Regions from separate parts of the Lysinibacillus sp. FSL L8-0312 genome, predicted to be linked through region 3. Evidence: a T-box and tRNA genes for the amino acid it is inferred to sense, from the RefSeq annotation. Region 3 holds a T-box; the other regions hold tRNA genes.
What was found. The T-box of region 3 lies ahead of alaS (alanine--tRNA ligase). A T-box ahead of a tRNA ligase gene usually reads a tRNA of that ligase, here a tRNA-Ala.
Positions count from the first base shown of each region.

Region 1: it encodes a tRNA-Ala, which carries the amino acid that the T-box ahead of alaS (alanine--tRNA ligase) is inferred to sense. The anticodon was not compared.
Region 2: it encodes a tRNA-Ala, which carries the amino acid that the T-box ahead of alaS (alanine--tRNA ligase) is inferred to sense. The anticodon was not compared.

Region 1 covers NZ_JBBOOV010000001.1:3,469,444-3,474,724, reverse strand. The annotation lists gene MHI22_RS17515 (CynX/NimT family MFS transporter) at 1-126, shown strand, start outside; gene MHI22_RS17510 (hypothetical protein) at 193-723, opposite strand; gene MHI22_RS17505 (nitric oxide synthase oxygenase) at 749-1,795, opposite strand; tRNA gene MHI22_RS17500 (tRNA-Glu) at 2,114-2,185, opposite strand; tRNA gene MHI22_RS17495 (tRNA-Asn) at 2,187-2,263, opposite strand; tRNA gene MHI22_RS17490 (tRNA-Ile) at 2,271-2,344, opposite strand; tRNA gene MHI22_RS17485 (tRNA-Gly) at 2,349-2,422, opposite strand; tRNA gene MHI22_RS17480 (tRNA-Phe) at 2,429-2,504, opposite strand; tRNA gene MHI22_RS17475 (tRNA-Ser) at 2,509-2,601, opposite strand; tRNA gene MHI22_RS17470 (tRNA-Ala) at 2,615-2,690, opposite strand; tRNA gene MHI22_RS17465 (tRNA-Pro) at 2,706-2,782, opposite strand; tRNA gene MHI22_RS17460 (tRNA-Arg) at 2,798-2,874, opposite strand; tRNA gene MHI22_RS17455 (tRNA-Lys) at 2,894-2,966, opposite strand; tRNA gene MHI22_RS17450 (tRNA-Gln) at 2,981-3,055, opposite strand; tRNA gene MHI22_RS17445 (tRNA-His) at 3,065-3,140, opposite strand; tRNA gene MHI22_RS17440 (tRNA-Trp) at 3,188-3,261, opposite strand; tRNA gene MHI22_RS17435 (tRNA-Tyr) at 3,266-3,349, opposite strand; tRNA gene MHI22_RS17430 (tRNA-Thr) at 3,357-3,432, opposite strand; tRNA gene MHI22_RS17425 (tRNA-Asp) at 3,443-3,518, opposite strand; tRNA gene MHI22_RS17420 (tRNA-Met) at 3,522-3,596, opposite strand; tRNA gene MHI22_RS17415 (tRNA-Val) at 3,623-3,698, opposite strand; rRNA gene rrf (5S ribosomal RNA) at 3,710-3,825, opposite strand; rRNA gene MHI22_RS17405 (23S ribosomal RNA) at 3,892-5,281, opposite strand, start outside.
Region 2 covers NZ_JBBOOV010000001.1:2,156,347-2,161,627, forward strand. The annotation lists gene nadA (quinolinate synthase NadA) at 1-466, shown strand, start outside; gene MHI22_RS10845 (VOC family protein) at 664-1,080, shown strand; tRNA gene MHI22_RS10850 (tRNA-Glu) at 1,141-1,212, opposite strand; tRNA gene MHI22_RS10855 (tRNA-Ser) at 1,215-1,305, opposite strand; tRNA gene MHI22_RS10860 (tRNA-Asn) at 1,315-1,391, opposite strand; tRNA gene MHI22_RS10865 (tRNA-Ile) at 1,399-1,472, opposite strand; tRNA gene MHI22_RS10870 (tRNA-Gly) at 1,474-1,547, opposite strand; tRNA gene MHI22_RS10875 (tRNA-Phe) at 1,553-1,628, opposite strand; tRNA gene MHI22_RS10880 (tRNA-Asp) at 1,686-1,761, opposite strand; tRNA gene MHI22_RS10885 (tRNA-Met) at 1,765-1,839, opposite strand; tRNA gene MHI22_RS10890 (tRNA-Ser) at 1,893-1,985, opposite strand; tRNA gene MHI22_RS10895 (tRNA-Ile) at 2,001-2,077, opposite strand; tRNA gene MHI22_RS10900 (tRNA-Met) at 2,085-2,158, opposite strand; tRNA gene MHI22_RS10905 (tRNA-Ala) at 2,186-2,261, opposite strand; tRNA gene MHI22_RS10910 (tRNA-Pro) at 2,278-2,354, opposite strand; tRNA gene MHI22_RS10915 (tRNA-Arg) at 2,362-2,438, opposite strand; tRNA gene MHI22_RS10920 (tRNA-Leu) at 2,447-2,535, opposite strand; tRNA gene MHI22_RS10925 (tRNA-Gly) at 2,541-2,615, opposite strand; tRNA gene MHI22_RS10930 (tRNA-Leu) at 2,651-2,735, opposite strand; tRNA gene MHI22_RS10935 (tRNA-Lys) at 2,753-2,828, opposite strand; tRNA gene MHI22_RS10940 (tRNA-Thr) at 2,837-2,912, opposite strand; tRNA gene MHI22_RS10945 (tRNA-Val) at 2,916-2,991, opposite strand; rRNA gene rrf (5S ribosomal RNA) at 3,002-3,117, opposite strand; rRNA gene MHI22_RS10955 (23S ribosomal RNA) at 3,308-5,281, opposite strand, start outside.
Region 3 covers NZ_JBBOOV010000001.1:1,733,212-1,738,492, reverse strand. The annotation lists gene MHI22_RS08875 (magnesium transporter CorA family protein) at 245-1,210, shown strand; T-box leader at 1,278-1,495, shown strand; gene alaS (alanine--tRNA ligase) at 1,610-4,270, shown strand; gene MHI22_RS08865 (IreB family regulatory phosphoprotein) at 4,427-4,693, shown strand; gene ruvX (Holliday junction resolvase RuvX) at 4,696-5,112, shown strand; gene MHI22_RS08855 (DUF1292 domain-containing protein) at 5,132-5,281, shown strand, end outside.

The DNA.
Region 1 (5,281 bases), 1.7 Mb from region 3:
ATTCTTTTTGGCTACTTACATGATTTATTTGGTGGCTGGAATATTGCTGGTTGGCTCTTTGTAGCTGTGGCGACCATTCTTTTCTTTTGCTCAATGAGAGCTTCTAAAGACGAATATGTCCATTAAAATAAAGCAGATGGGATAACTGCTCATATTTCCCATCTGCTTTACTTCTATATAGGTATAGACGTTTTATTTGTCCAATTGCTGTAGTAAGGTTAGCAGTTCAGTAAGACGGTCTGCTGTTTCTTTGTTGTGAGCTATAACTGCTGCAAAAATAGGAACAGCCTCTTGTAAGAGTATATAACTAAAATAATAATAGCTTACAAAAGCTTTCTGCTCATAACCCTTTGGCGTTTCCTCCTCCCATTCCAGCTCATCATTCTCTTCGTGATCCATCCATAAATATTTGACATCTAACAGCTCCTGCATAGTTTGAACTGAATATGATGGGTCTAGATAATCTTCAGAAATTGCATGTGCCACAGCTAAATAAAGCTCTACTTCTTGTACAGAGACATCCCCGGTATTTTTGCTAGCAAGCTTTTTTAGAAGGACAAGCAAAGCCCATGGTGTGACCTGCCATAGTGTACCTTGATGCTCCACTAACTCAGCTAGCTCTATATATTGCTCCTGTTCAATCAGCTGAGGGATAGCCGTTCCTCTTCCATAAGGTGTCGTCAATTGTAACCACGGGATACTCGGAATTTGCTCATTCAACATAGCGTTTCGTCCTCTCCACAATCAGTTAATAGCATGGTTTTTGATAAAAATAATTGGGTGTATGATAAATATTGACATAAGGTTTATGGAAAATATGAGTCGTTGCGGGCGAAAGTGGTGGGATTAGCCATGTCCAGTTGCCTGTAACGTCTCGTCCTGCTGATTCCTCTGCTTCTTCAAACAATTTAAACTGCTGAGCAGCTGTATGATGATCGACAATGCTCACGCCTTGTTCTTTAAAAGAATGAAGGACAGCAATATTAAGTTCCACTAATGCACGATCACGCCAAAGTGAAGCTTGCTTGGTTGTATCAAGATTAAAAACCTCCGCAATAGCTGGTAGCATATTATAACGGTCATGATCTGCTAAATTACGTGCACCGATTTCTGTCCCCATATACCAGCCATTAAAGGGTGCGGCTTGGAAATCAATGCCTGCCATTTGAAAACGCATACTTGAAATTATGGGTACAGCATACCATTTCATTCCTAATTTCTCTACATCCACTGACTCTGGATGACGAATTGGCACCTCTAAAATATATTCTACAGGAATTGTAAACAGCTGCGGAGCTCGCTCATCTACTTGTATAACAAGAGGTAACACATCGAATGGTGTCCTCTCACTTTTCCAACCTAACGATTCACATACTTTAGTAAAAACAATAGAATGTGCATCACCAATAACGCCAGCTTCCGTTTCATAGCCTGCATAACGAATTAGCTGATGATTCCATATACGCACTCTGTTCGAAGCAAATACTGTTATTGTTGGACGGATTTTTCCACTATTTGTTGCATAATCGATATGCTCCAGTAGTTTTTGAAAAATATCCTGTTCATCTAAAACGGCACGTGCATCTACTACATGCAATGATTGCCAAAACAGACGACCAATACATTTGTTACTATTACGCCACGCCACCCGTGCACCAAAAGCTAGCTCCTCTGTTGTTGGGTCGTACTCACCTGCATTCTTAATCTGTTGTAATCTATTCGCTAACCAACGCTCTGATTCATCTTGTTCTGTCTGATATAAACTTAAAAATTGCTGGATCTCCTGTATATTCATTTCGATTCCTCCACTTATCCTCATATTAGAGGAACAAAACGACAAGCACCACGAAAATAGCTATAAAAAAACATACATATTGCATATATGAAATAGTTTGTTCAAATTTATAATGAATCGAATCATGATTAGAAGATATTGTGAATGAAGAAGGAAAAGAGGTGGGCGACATCTTATAGAAAGGAGAAACAAAATATTAGTCATGTAAAAAAGCTACTGAACCATTGATAGCGGATTCGTAGCTTTCACTCTTTACTAATGTATCATTTATTGATAAAAGAAAAAGCATGTAACACAATATTTGTGCTACATGCTTGATGACCCGTACGGGATTCGAACCCGTGTTACCGCCGTGAAAGGGCGGTGTCTTAACCACTTGACCAACGGGCCGTGGCTCCGAAGGCAGGACTCGAACCTGCGACAACCTGATTAACAGTCAGGTGCTACTACCAACTGAGCTACTTCGGAATAATGATGGGCCTAAATGGACTCGAACCATCGACCTCACGCTTATCAGGCGTGCGCTCTAACCAGCTGAGCTATAGGCCCATTTTGGAGCGGGTGATGAGAATCGAACTCACGACATCAGCTTGGAAGGCTGAGGTTTTACCATTAAACTACACCCGCAAATAATGGTGGGTCAGGACGGAATCGAACCGCCGACACTTAGAGCTTCAATCTAATGCTCTACCAACTGAGCTACTGACCCAAAATGGAGGAGGTAGAGGGATTCGAACCCCCGCGCGGTGTTACCCGCCTGTCGGTTTTCAAGACCGATCCCTTCAGCCAGACTTGGGTATACCTCCAAAAATATTGAACTGGTGGAGCCTAGCGGGATCGAACCGCTGACCTCCTGCGTGCAAGGCAGGCGCTCTCCCAGCTGAGCTAAGGCCCCATTTATCATAAAAAATGGTCGGAATGACAGGATTCGAACCTACGACCCCTTGGTCCCAAACCAAGTGCTCTACCAAGCTGAGCTACATTCCGAAAACATAAATTTATTGGCGCGCCCGACAGGAGTCGAACCCATAACCTTCTGATCCGTAGTCAGACGCTCTATCCAATTGAGCTACGGGCGCAATATTCATTAAAAAACGATGAGCCATGAAGGACTCGAACCTTCGACCCTCTGATTAAAAGTCAGATGCTCTACCAACTGAGCTAATGGCTCGTAAAAAAGAAAAATGGCTGGGGTACTAGGATTCGAACCTAGGCATGACGGAATCAAAATCCGTTGCCTTACCGCTTGGCTATACCCCAATTTGAAAATGGGGCGACTGATGGGAATCGAACCCACGAATGTCGGAACCACAATCCGATGCGTTAACCACTTCGCCACAATCGCCACTATATAAATTATAACAGCTGTATATGAACGAGTACCTCAATACCTGGCAGGGGCAGTAGGAATCGAACCCACACCAAAGGTTTTGGAGACCTCTATTCTACCGTTGAACTATGCCCCTAAAATGGTGGAGGGGGACGGATTCGAACCGCCGAACCCTAAGGAGCGGATTTACAGTCCGCCGCGTTTAGCCACTTCGCTACCCCTCCAAGGGAATGGTGCCGGCGATAGGAGTCGAACCCACGACCTACTGATTACAAGTCAGTTGCTCTACCAACTGAGCTACACCGGCAAAAAAAAAATGGCGGTCCCGACCGGGATCGAACCGGCGATCTCCTGCGTGACAGGCAGGCATGTTAACCGCTACACCACGGGACCATTTGGTTGCGGGGGCTGGATTTGAACCAACGACCTTCGGGTTATGAGCCCGACGAGCTACCACTGCTCCACCCCGCGATAATACTATACTGTTTTAAAAATAATGGTGGAGGATGACGGGCTCGAACCGCCGACCCTCTGCTTGTAAGGCAGATGCTCTCCCAGCTGAGCTAATCCTCCACGAAAAATAAGCGAAGCGATGTCCTACTCTCACAGGGGGAAGCCCCCAACTACCATCGGCGCTAAAGAGCTTAACTTCCGTGTTCGGTATGGGAACGGGTGTGGCCTCTTTGCCATCATCACTTCACTTATTCAGTTGAAAGAGTTGTTCTTTCAAAACTGGATAAACGGTTCATTGAATGTTTCAAACGTTTTGGTTAAGTCCTCGATCGATTAGTATTCGTCAGCTCCATATGTCACCACACTTCCACCTCGAACCTATCTACCTCATCGTCTTTGAGGGATCTTACTTACTTGCGTAATGGGAAATCTCATCTTGAGGGGGGCTTCATGCTTAGATGCTTTCAGCACTTATCCCGTCCACACATAGCTACCCAGCGATGCCTTTGGCAAGACAACTGGTACACCAGCGGTGTGTCCATCCCGGTCCTCTCGTACTAAGGACAGCTCCTCTCAAATTTCCTACGCCCACGACGGATAGGGACCGAACTGTCTCACGACGTTCTGAACCCAGCTCGCGTACCGCTTTAATGGGCGAACAGCCCAACCCTTGGGACCGACTACAGCCCCAGGATGCGATGAGCCGACATCGAGGTGCCAAACCTCCCCGTCGATGTGGACTCTTGGGGGAGATAAGCCTGTTATCCCCGGGGTAGCTTTTATCCGTTGAGCGATGGCCCTTCCATGCGGAACCACCGGATCACTAAGCCCGTCTTTCGACCCTGCTCGACTTGTAGGTCTCGCAGTCAAGCTCCCTTGTGCCTTTACACTCTACGAATGATTTCCAACCATTCTGAGGGAACCTTTGGGCGCCTCCGTTACCTTTTAGGAGGCGACCGCCCCAGTCAAACTGTCCGCCTGACACTGTCTCCTGCCCCGCTAAGGGGCATGGGTTAGAATTTCAATACAACCAGGGTAGTATCCCACCGACGCCTCCTTCGAAGCTGGCGCTCCGAGATCTCTGGCTCCTACCTATCCTGTACAAGTTGTACCAAAATTCAATATCAGGCTACAGTAAAGCTCCACGGGGTCTTTCCGTCCTGTCGCGGGTAACCTGCATCTTCACAGGTACTATAATTTCACCGAGTCTCTCGTTGAGACAGTGCCCAGATCGTTACGCCTTTCGTGCGGGTCGGAACTTACCCGACAAGGAATTTCGCTACCTTAGGACCGTTATAGTTACGGCCGCCGTTTACTGGGGCTTCAATTCGCAGCTTCGCTTGCGCTAACCACTCCTCTTAACCTTCCAGCACCGGGCAGGCGTCAGCCCCTATACGTCACCTTACGGTTTTGCAGAGACCTGTGTTTTTGCTAAACAGTCGCCTGGGCCTATTCACTGCGGCTCTCATGCGCTTGCACGCTCAAGAGCACCCCTTCTCCCGAAGTTACGGGGTCATTTTGCCGAGTTCCTTAACGAGAGTTCTCTCGCACACCTTAGGATTCTCTCCTCGACTACCTGTGTCGGTTTGCGGTACGGGCACCTCTCACCTCGATAGAGGCTTTTCTTGGCAGTGTGAAATCAGGAACTTCGTCCATACGGACTCGCCATCACAGCTCAACGTTACAGTGTGCGGATTTGCCTA
Region 2 (5,281 bases), 420 kb from region 3:
AAATGAGCCGCTTGAGAACATTCAGGTTATTCTATGGAAAGGTCATTGCTCTGTACATGAAGGATTTACGGTTCACCATACGGAGGTCGTTCGCAAAGAACATCCAACTATGCAAATTATTGTTCACCCTGAATGCAGTCGTGAAGTTGTAGCAGCTGCTGATGATGCAGGTTCCACAAAATACATCATTGAGACAATCAATCGTGCACCAAGCGGATCGGCATGGGCTATTGGAACAGAAATGAATCTTGTCAATCGCATAATGAAGCAGCATCCAGATAAACATATTATCTCTTTAAATGAAAATTTTTGTCCTTGCTTAACAATGAATCGCATTGACCTTCCCCATCTGTTGTGGAGCTTAGAAAGTATTGAGCAGGGGCAACCACATAACCGTATCCAAGTAGATGAATATACTACAGCTGAAGCACTTAGCTCTCTCGAAAGAATGCTAGCACGAGGATAATTAGGTTGCTTTAAAAGCAGAGATGGTGTAAAAAAACGTCTCTGCTTTTTATGTTCATATAACATCTATTTTGAATAGCTTAAACAACTGCCATTTTCAAATGCATCATCATCGATCCAATCAAAGAATATCCATCTATTGCTAAAATTGACATGGCTTTATGCTCTATGCTACTGTCGATTTGGAGGTGAAAATAAATGGCTTTTCAATCGAAAAATATTTTTATCAATTTACCAGTGAAAGATCTAAACAAATCCATCAACTTCTTTAAGGAACTAGGCTTTGAGTTCAATCAACAATTTAGCGATGAGACTACAGCCTCAATGATTATTAGTGAAAATATCTTCGCATTAATGATGGTGGAAGAACGATTCAAAGGGTTTAGTAAGAAGGAAATTACAAATACTGCTACGTCTGCAGAAGCAATTTTATGTCTATCTGCTGAAAATCGAGAGCAAGTAGATCAATTAGTAAATAAGGCACTGGTCTCCGGTGGTAAATCTTATAGTGAACCCCAAGATCATGGGTTTATGTATGGCTGGGGATTTCAGGATGTAGATGGGCATATCTGGGAAGTAGTTTATATGGATGAAAATGCATTGAATCAAGAGTAATATTTATATCTATGAATATGAAAAAACAGTAGATGCGTGTGCATCTACTGTTTTTTAGTATGACCCGTACGGGATTCGAACCCGTGTTACCGCCGTGAAAGGGCGGTGTCTTAACCACTTGACCAACGGGCCAATGGCGGAGAAGGAGGGATTTGAACCCTCGCGCCGGTTACCCGACCTACACCCTTAGCAGGGGCGCCTCTTCAGCCTCTTGAGTACTTCCCCACATAAAAATGGCTCCGAAGGCAGGACTCGAACCTGCGACAACCTGATTAACAGTCAGGTGCTACTACCAACTGAGCTACTTCGGAATAATGATGGGCCTAAATGGACTCGAACCATCGACCTCACGCTTATCAGGCGTGCGCTCTAACCAGCTGAGCTATAGGCCCTTGGAGCGGGTGATGGGAATCGAACCCACGACATCAGCTTGGAAGGCTGAGGTTTTACCATTAAACTACACCCGCATAAATGGTGGGTCAGGACGGAATCGAACCGCCGACACTTAGAGCTTCAATCTAATGCTCTACCAACTGAGCTACTGACCCATTTCGTCCATGCTAAGCTTATTTTCTTTTGCTTTTCATATCTTCTTATGAAAATAATGGCGGTCCCGACCGGGATCGAACCGGCGATCTCCTGCGTGACAGGCAGGCATGTTAACCGCTACACCACGGGACCATTTGGTTGCGGGGGCCGGATTTGAACCAACGACCTTCGGGTTATGAGCCCGACGAGCTACCACTGCTCCACCCCGCGATAATTTTATACGGTTTCGAGTTTTTAAAGCACCATTTATAAAGATTTAAAACTGGAGGAGGTAGAGGGATTCGAACCCCCGCGCGGTGTTACCCGCCTGTCGGTTTTCAAGACCGATCCCTTCAGCCAGACTTGGGTATACCTCCGTTGCAATATATAAATGGTGGACCTTGCAGGACTCGAACCTGCGACCGGACGGTTATGAGCCGTCTGCTCTAACCAACTGAGCTAAAGGTCCTTTAAGATGGCGGCAGAGGGGATCGAACCCCCGACCTTACGGGTATGAACCGTACGCTCTAGCCAGCTGAGCTACGCCGCCAGGATCTTTATACTGGTTAATTTATTATGGTGGAGCCTAGCGGGATCGAACCGCTGACCTCCTGCGTGCAAGGCAGGCGCTCTCCCAGCTGAGCTAAGGCCCCATAATTTCTTTGGAAATGGTCGGGAAGACAGGATTCGAACCTGCGACCCCTTGGTCCCAAACCAAGTGCTCTACCAAGCTGAGCTACTTCCCGTTCTTTTTGGCGCGCCCGACAGGAGTCGAACCCATAACCTTCTGATCCGTAGTCAGACGCTCTATCCAATTGAGCTACGGGCGCATTAAAAATGGTGCCGAGGACCGGAATCGAACCGGTACGGTAGTCACCTACCGCAGGATTTTAAGTCCTGTGCGTCTGCCAGTTCCGCCACCCCGGCACATTTGGAGCGGAAGACGAGGTTCGAACTCGCGACCCCCACCTTGGCAAGGTGGTGTTCTACCACTGAACTACTTCCGCATGTGCATAAGTTTTTTTATCTGGCAATGAAATAATGGTGCGGGTGAAGGGAGTCGAACCCCCACGCCTTGCGGCGCTAGATCCTAAGTCTAGTGCGTCTGCCAATTCCGCCACACCCGCTTATTATTATTTAAAAATGGTGAGCCATGAAGGACTCGAACCTTCGACCCTCTGATTAAAAGTCAGATGCTCTACCAACTGAGCTAATGGCTCTAAAAAAATGGTGCCGGCTATAGGAATCGAACCCACGACCTACTGATTACAAGTCAGTTGCTCTACCTGCTGAGCTAAACCGGCATATGGTGGAGGATGACGGGCTCGAACCGCCGACCCTCTGCTTGTAAGGCAGATGCTCTCCCAGCTGAGCTAATCCTCCTGGGTATTATGCCTAGCGACGTCCTACTCTCACAGGGGGAAGCCCCCAACTACCATCGGCGCTAAAGAGCTTAACTTCCGTGTTCGGTATGGGAACGGGTGTGACCTCTTTGCCATCATCACTAGACTATGGTCGACCTTCAATACACGGCGTATTACTGCGTCAGCTGCTCTCGTTCAATCAGTCACGTACAGAAGTACGCTCCTTCAATCACTCGTTTGCTTCCTTGTTCTACTTGTGTCTTGAAGCTCTTTTTTTATTGAAAGTTTTGTTCTTTCAAAACTGGATAAACGGTTCATTGAATGGTTCAAACATTTTGGTTAAGTCCTCGATCGATTAGTATTCGTCAGCTCCATGTGTCACCACACTTCCACCTCGAACCTATCTACCTCATCGTCTTTGAGGGATCTTACTTACTTGCGTAATGGGAAATCTCATCTTGAGGGGGGCTTCATGCTTAGATGCTTTCAGCACTTATCCCGTCCACACATAGCTACCCAGCGATGCCTTTGGCAAGACAACTGGTACACCAGCGGTGTGTCCATCCCGGTCCTCTCGTACTAAGGACAGCTCCTCTCAAATTTCCTACGCCCACGACGGATAGGGACCGAACTGTCTCACGACGTTCTGAACCCAGCTCGCGTACCGCTTTAATGGGCGAACAGCCCAACCCTTGGGACCGACTACAGCCCCAGGATGCGATGAGCCGACATCGAGGTGCCAAACCTCCCCGTCGATGTGGACTCTTGGGGGAGATAAGCCTGTTATCCCCGGGGTAGCTTTTATCCGTTGAGCGATGGCCCTTCCATGCGGAACCACCGGATCACTAAGCCCGTCTTTCGACCCTGCTCGACTTGTAGGTCTCGCAGTCAAGCTCCCTTGTGCCTTTACACTCTACGAATGATTTCCAACCATTCTGAGGGAACCTTTGGGCGCCTCCGTTACCTTTTAGGAGGCGACCGCCCCAGTCAAACTGTCCGCCTGACACTGTCTCCTGCCCCGCTAAGGGGCATGGGTTAGAATTTCAATACAACCAGGGTAGTATCCCACCGACGCCTCCTTCGAAGCTGGCGCTCCGAGATCTCTGGCTCCTACCTATCCTGTACAAGTTGTACCAAAATTCAATATCAGGCTACAGTAAAGCTCCACGGGGTCTTTCCGTCCTGTCGCGGGTAACCTGCATCTTCACAGGTACTATAATTTCACCGAGTCTCTCGTTGAGACAGTGCCCAGATCGTTACGCCTTTCGTGCGGGTCGGAACTTACCCGACAAGGAATTTCGCTACCTTAGGACCGTTATAGTTACGGCCGCCGTTTACTGGGGCTTCAATTCGCAGCTTCGCTTGCGCTAACCACTCCTCTTAACCTTCCAGCACCGGGCAGGCGTCAGCCCCTATACGTCACCTTACGGTTTTGCAGAGACCTGTGTTTTTGCTAAACAGTCGCCTGGGCCTATTCACTGCGGCTCTCATGCGCTTGCACGCTCAAGAGCACCCCTTCTCCCGAAGTTACGGGGTCATTTTGCCGAGTTCCTTAACGAGAGTTCTCTCGCACACCTTAGGATTCTCTCCTCGACTACCTGTGTCGGTTTGCGGTACGGGCACCTCTCACCTCGATAGAGGCTTTTCTTGGCAGTGTGAAATCAGGAACTTCGTCCATACGGACTCGCCATCACAGCTCAACGTTACAGTGTGCGGATTTGCCTACACACACGCCTTACTGCTTGGACGCGCATAACCAACAGCGCGCTTACCCTATCCTACTGCGTCCCCCCATTTCTCAAACGGTGAGGAGGTGGTACAGGAATATCAACCTGTTGTCCATCGCCTACGCCTATCGGCCTCGGCTTAGGTCCCGACTAACCCTGAGCGGACGAGCCTTCCTCAGGAAACCTTAGTCATACGGTGGACGGGATTCTCACCCGTCTTTCGCTACTCATACCGGCATTCTCACTTCTAAGCGCTCCACCAGTCCTTCCGGTCTGACTTCAACGCACTTAGAACGCTCTCCTACCACTGACATCGTAGATGTCAATCCACAGCTTCGGTGAATCGTTTAGCCCCGATACATTTTCGGCGCAGCGTCACTCGACCAGTGAGCTATTACGCACTCTTTAAATGATGGCTGCTTCTAAGCCAACATCCTGGTTGTCTGTGCAACGCCACATCCTTTTCCACTTAACGATTACTTTGGGACCTTAGCTGGTGGTCTGGGCTGTTTCCCTTTTGACTACGGATCTTATCACTCGCAGTCTGACTCCCGTGTATAAATATCTGGCATTCGGAGTTTG
Region 3 (5,281 bases):
ATGCAACGATTTTTTATTGCTCTTTTTTGATATGTGTATTCAACACGCCTTCATTCGTAGAAGGCGTGTTTTTGTTATGAAAGGAAGGTGATGAGAAATGGATAGTAGTCCTGAACCGAATAAGTATCATTCTAGGCAAACGGAAACAAATAAAAGGCATCCATTTCGGATCACCAACGCAGACAAAAGGCGATAAAGGATGACCTTTTGTTTCCCTCAATAACAAAACATGAGGTGAAGTGCAATGATTAAAATCCACTATTTTAATAGCAGCAACAAGACAGTCCAACATGATTTCAACATGAAGGATTTACAACTACCTATTCATAATGAAGATTTATTATGGGTAGATTTATATGCGTATAGTTATAATGAATTGAATAATATAGCAGATGTATTTGGCTTTCATCCATTAGCAGTTGAAGATTGCTTACATGAAGGCTCCCGTCCGAAAATGGACAATTATGGCGATTATAAATTTTTTGTTTTCCATGCACCCATTTATAATGAAAAAAGTAATAATGAAATTACAACCGTTGAGCTCAATATTTTTATGGGTCCAAACTATGTTGTCACTGTACACAAACGGAAATTGCAATGGCTAGGTCACATGGAAAATGTTTGTGTTAATCGTTCCGAATATATGGAAAAGGGTACTGATTTTTTATTGCATACCATTATAGATGGCATTACAGATGAATATTTTCCAGTATTAGAGCGAATTCGAACTCGCATAGATGAACTAGAAGAAGAAATTTATGAGTATCAACCTAAAGTAGTGACTGAGGAATTTCTTGCACTAAAGCGGGCCATTATTTTAATTCGCCAGGCCATCATGCCGCAAAGAAGAATTTTTTCAACAATCAATGGTCAGTGGAAATTTGAGATACAGGAAGAAAATATCCCGTTCTATAAAGATTTAAATGACCATCTAGAACGTATTGTTGACTCTACAGAGACATACCGCGATTTAGTTAACAGTACGCTCGACACATATTTTTCAATTAATAGTGGTAAATCCATTGAAAAGCTGAATTTACTAACAGTTATTTCTACAATAATGTTACCATTATCTGTGATCACTAGCTTTTTTGGTATGAATGTGCCGTTACCTTATCAGGATTCACCTATTGCAACGATTGCAATCAGTGCTTTTCTAGTGCTCTTTACTTGGGGTATGTGGGTATATTTTAAAAAAATGATTGCTTAGATAGCATTAGTCATAGTAGTACTAATTGACAGCACAATAGATTTTTTTTATAATTTCGTTAGAAAAAGTAAAAACGATGATGGAAAAAGTACGTATTTGTGCGTGTACAAGAAAGGGATTTCTAGGCTGGAAAAATCCTCACGACAGCAAATGCCGAAAGCTACTCCAGAGTGCAGCTAATCCCTGCCGTTCACTGACGTTACAAGTGCTAAAGAGGTAAGTAAGCATTTTTTACTTACAACTAGGGTGGTACCGCGAGACAAATGACAAGTCCTCGTCCCTTTTTTGGGGATGAGGGCTTTTTTTATTTTCTTCGATAGTACTCTCCAAAGTGTAATTCATGTAGATCGCAGGATTCTTATCGTGATTTTACAATATAAAATAGGAGGAATTTATCCAATGAAAGCAGTAGATATTCGCCGTATGTATTTGGAATTTTTTAAAGAAAAGGGACATCATCATGAGCCATCAGCGCCACTTGTGCCAATAAATGACCCATCACTACTATGGATTAACTCAGGTGTTGCCACTCTTAAACCATATTTTGATGGTCGTGTTATTCCTGACAATCCACGTATTACGAATGCACAAAAATCGATTCGTACCAATGATATTGAGAACGTTGGGAAAACAGCTCGTCACCATACATTCTTTGAAATGTTAGGAAACTTCTCCATTGGTGACTACTTCAAAAAAGAAGCAATCCATTATGCTTGGGAGTTTTTAACGGATAAAAAATGGATGGGCTTTGATCCAGCGTTATTATCTATCACAATTCACCCTGAAGATCAGGAAGCATATGATGTTTGGCATCAAGAAATCGGTATTCCTGAAGAGCGTTTAATCCGTTTAGAAGGAAACTTCTGGGATATTGGAGAAGGTCCATCTGGTCCTAACTCAGAGATTTTTTATGATCGTGGTGTAGAATATGGCTCAGATGAAAATGATCCTGAAATGTATCCAGGTGGGGAGAACGAACGTTATCTCGAAATTTGGAACCTTGTGTTCTCGCAATTCAACCATAATCCTGATGGTACATACACACCCCTACCAAAGCAAAATATTGATACAGGTATGGGCTTAGAGCGTATTGTATCTGTTGTTCAAAATGTACCAACAAACTTCGATACAGATTTATTCATGCCAATCATTGAAAAAATCGAGGAATTTGCCAACCGTAAATATAAGCGTCCTAGCGAAGTAGATTTAAATGAAATTTTCGGCTCAGAAGAGGATATTAATACACCGTTTAAAGTTATTGCAGACCATATTCGTACAGTAGCTTTTGCCATTGGCGATGGTGCTCTTCCTTCAAACGAAGGACGTGGTTATGTATTGCGTCGTTTATTACGCCGTGCTGTTCGTTATGCTAAACAAATTGGCATTGAGAAGCCATTTATGTTTGAACTGGTACCAACTGTAGGGAAAATCATGGAAGACTTCTATCCAGAAGTAACGGAGAAATGTGAATTTATTCAACGTGTCATTAAAAATGAAGAAATTCGTTTCCATGAAACATTGGACGGTGGTTTAGCAATCTTTAATGCAGTAGTGGAATCGCAAAAAACAGCTGGCCACGATTATATTCCTGGTGCAGATGCCTTCCGTTTATACGATACGTATGGCTTCCCAATCGAATTAACAGAGGAATATGCAGAAGAAGTGGGCATGAAGGTTGATCATGAGGGCTTCGAGGCAGCGATGGAAGAACAGCGTGAACGTGCTCGTGCAGCTCGTCAAGATGTTGATTCTATGCAAGTACAAAATGAAGTATTAGCAAACTTAACAGTTGCAAGTGAATTTGTTGGCTATGATACGTTAACGGTTTCTACTGAAATCGCTGCAATGATCGTCAATGGTCAAGTAGCAAAAGTTGCTTCTGAAGGACAAGAAGCATTCGTTATTTTAGCGAAGACACCATTCTATGCAGAAATGGGTGGTCAAATTGCTGATAGCGGTACCATTTCAAATGATCGTTTTACGGCTATCGTAAAAGATGTTCAAAAAGCACCGAATGGTCAACCGCTTCATACAGTAGTAGTTGAATCTGGTGAAATGCATGTAGAAGATGCAGTGCAAGCAGTGGTCAATCGTGATGACCGTAATTTAATTATTAAAAACCATACAGCGACACATATTATGCAACGTGCATTAAAAGATGTGCTAGGCGATCATGTTAATCAAGCTGGTTCATATGTAGGTCCTGACCGATTACGTTTTGACTTCTCTCATTTTGGTCAAGTTACAAAAGAAGAATTACAGCAAATCGAGCGTATTGTAAATGAGAAAGTGTGGGATGATATAGAGGTCGTTATTGAAGAAAAAGGCATTGACGAAGCGAAAGCGATGGGTGCAATGGCATTGTTCGGTGAAAAATATGGCGATGTAGTTCGTGTCGTATCAATAGGAGATTATTCGATTGAGTTATGTGGTGGTATCCATGTCAAACGTTCTTCTGAAATTGGCTTCTTCAAAATTGTTTCAGAAGGTGGTATTGGTGCAGGTACTCGCCGTATTGAAGCTGTGACAGGTAAGGTTGCCTATGAAGCAGTAAAAGAGGAAGAAGCTTTATTAAATGAGGCAGCAGCATTATTAAAAGCAAACCCTAAAGATATCGTGACAAAAGTGCAGGCATTGCAGGCTGACTATAAAGAGTTACAACGAGAAAATGAAGCCTTATCCCAAAAAATCGCAAATGCACAGGCAGGAGCTATCGTTGATGCAGCACAAACAATTGGTGATGTGACAGTTCTATCGACAAAAGTAGAGGCGAAGGATAATAATCAACTGCGTCAAATGATGGACGACTTAAAAGTGAAAATGCCAAAAGCAGTTATTGTTCTTGGAGCGGTTGATGGCGAAAAAGTTATGTTATGCGCTGGGGTTTCCAAAGAATTAGTTGGTGGTAATTACCATGCGGGGAATATTGTGAAAATGGTTGCAGAAGCTTGTGGCGGTAAAGGTGGCGGTCGCCCAGATATGGCGATGGCAGGTGCAAAGGATGCCTCAAAACTTGAAGAAGCATTAGTTTCTGTGTATGATTATATTAAATCCATTTAACTTCTTTCAACGAAAAGAAGTGAAAGCCTCTGGCTGATTCCGAACGTAATTATGCCGAGGTATAATTGATAATACGCCAAAACATGTTATAATAAAGAGAAATTGGAGATGAGCTTGTCTGCACATCTCCTTATTTCTGAAAGCGAGGTGCTGGTCATGAGTTCATTTGATCAAACGATGAAATTTAATTTTCCAGAAGAATCAATGGAACAGGAAGTCAAGCAAGTAATGTTGAAAGTACATTCTTCATTAGAGGAAAAGGGATATAACCCTATCAATCAGATTGTTGGTTACTTACTTTCTGGTGATCCGGCGTATATTCCTCGCCATCAGGATGCTCGTAATTTAATTCGCAAGCTTGAGCGTGACGAAATTCTAGAGGAGCTTGTTAAATTTTATATTAAAAAGAATAACGAGGACTAGAAATGAGAATTATGGGATTAGACGTTGGGTCGAAAACTGTTGGGGTTGCTGTTAGTGATGCACTCGGGTGGACTGCCCAAGGTATTGAAACCGTAAAAATTGATGAGGCTAACGGAGAGTTCGGTATTGACCGCATCGCCGAGCTAGTAAAGGAATATGCTATAACAGAATTTGTTGTAGGATATCCGAAAAACATGAATAATACGGTAGGACCGCGTGGAGAAGCATCTGAGGACTATAAAAAGTTGTTGGAAGAAACATTTTCACTACCGGTTAAGTTATGGGATGAACGTTTAACGACGATGGCTGCAGAACGTATGCTAATCGAAGCGGACGTGAGTCGCAAAAAGCGCAAGCAGGTCATTGATAAAATGGCGGCTGTGATGATTTTACAAGGCTACTTAGATAGCAAAAATTAATTGATGAGGTGACTTAGGCATGACACACGAGCATAACCATGAAGAAGAACTACATGTTCAACACATTACAGTGATTGACGAAAACGGAAACGAACAGCTTTGTGAAGTGATTCACGTTCATGAATCTCCAGAGTTTGGCAAATCATATGTGTTTTACTCAATGGTAGGC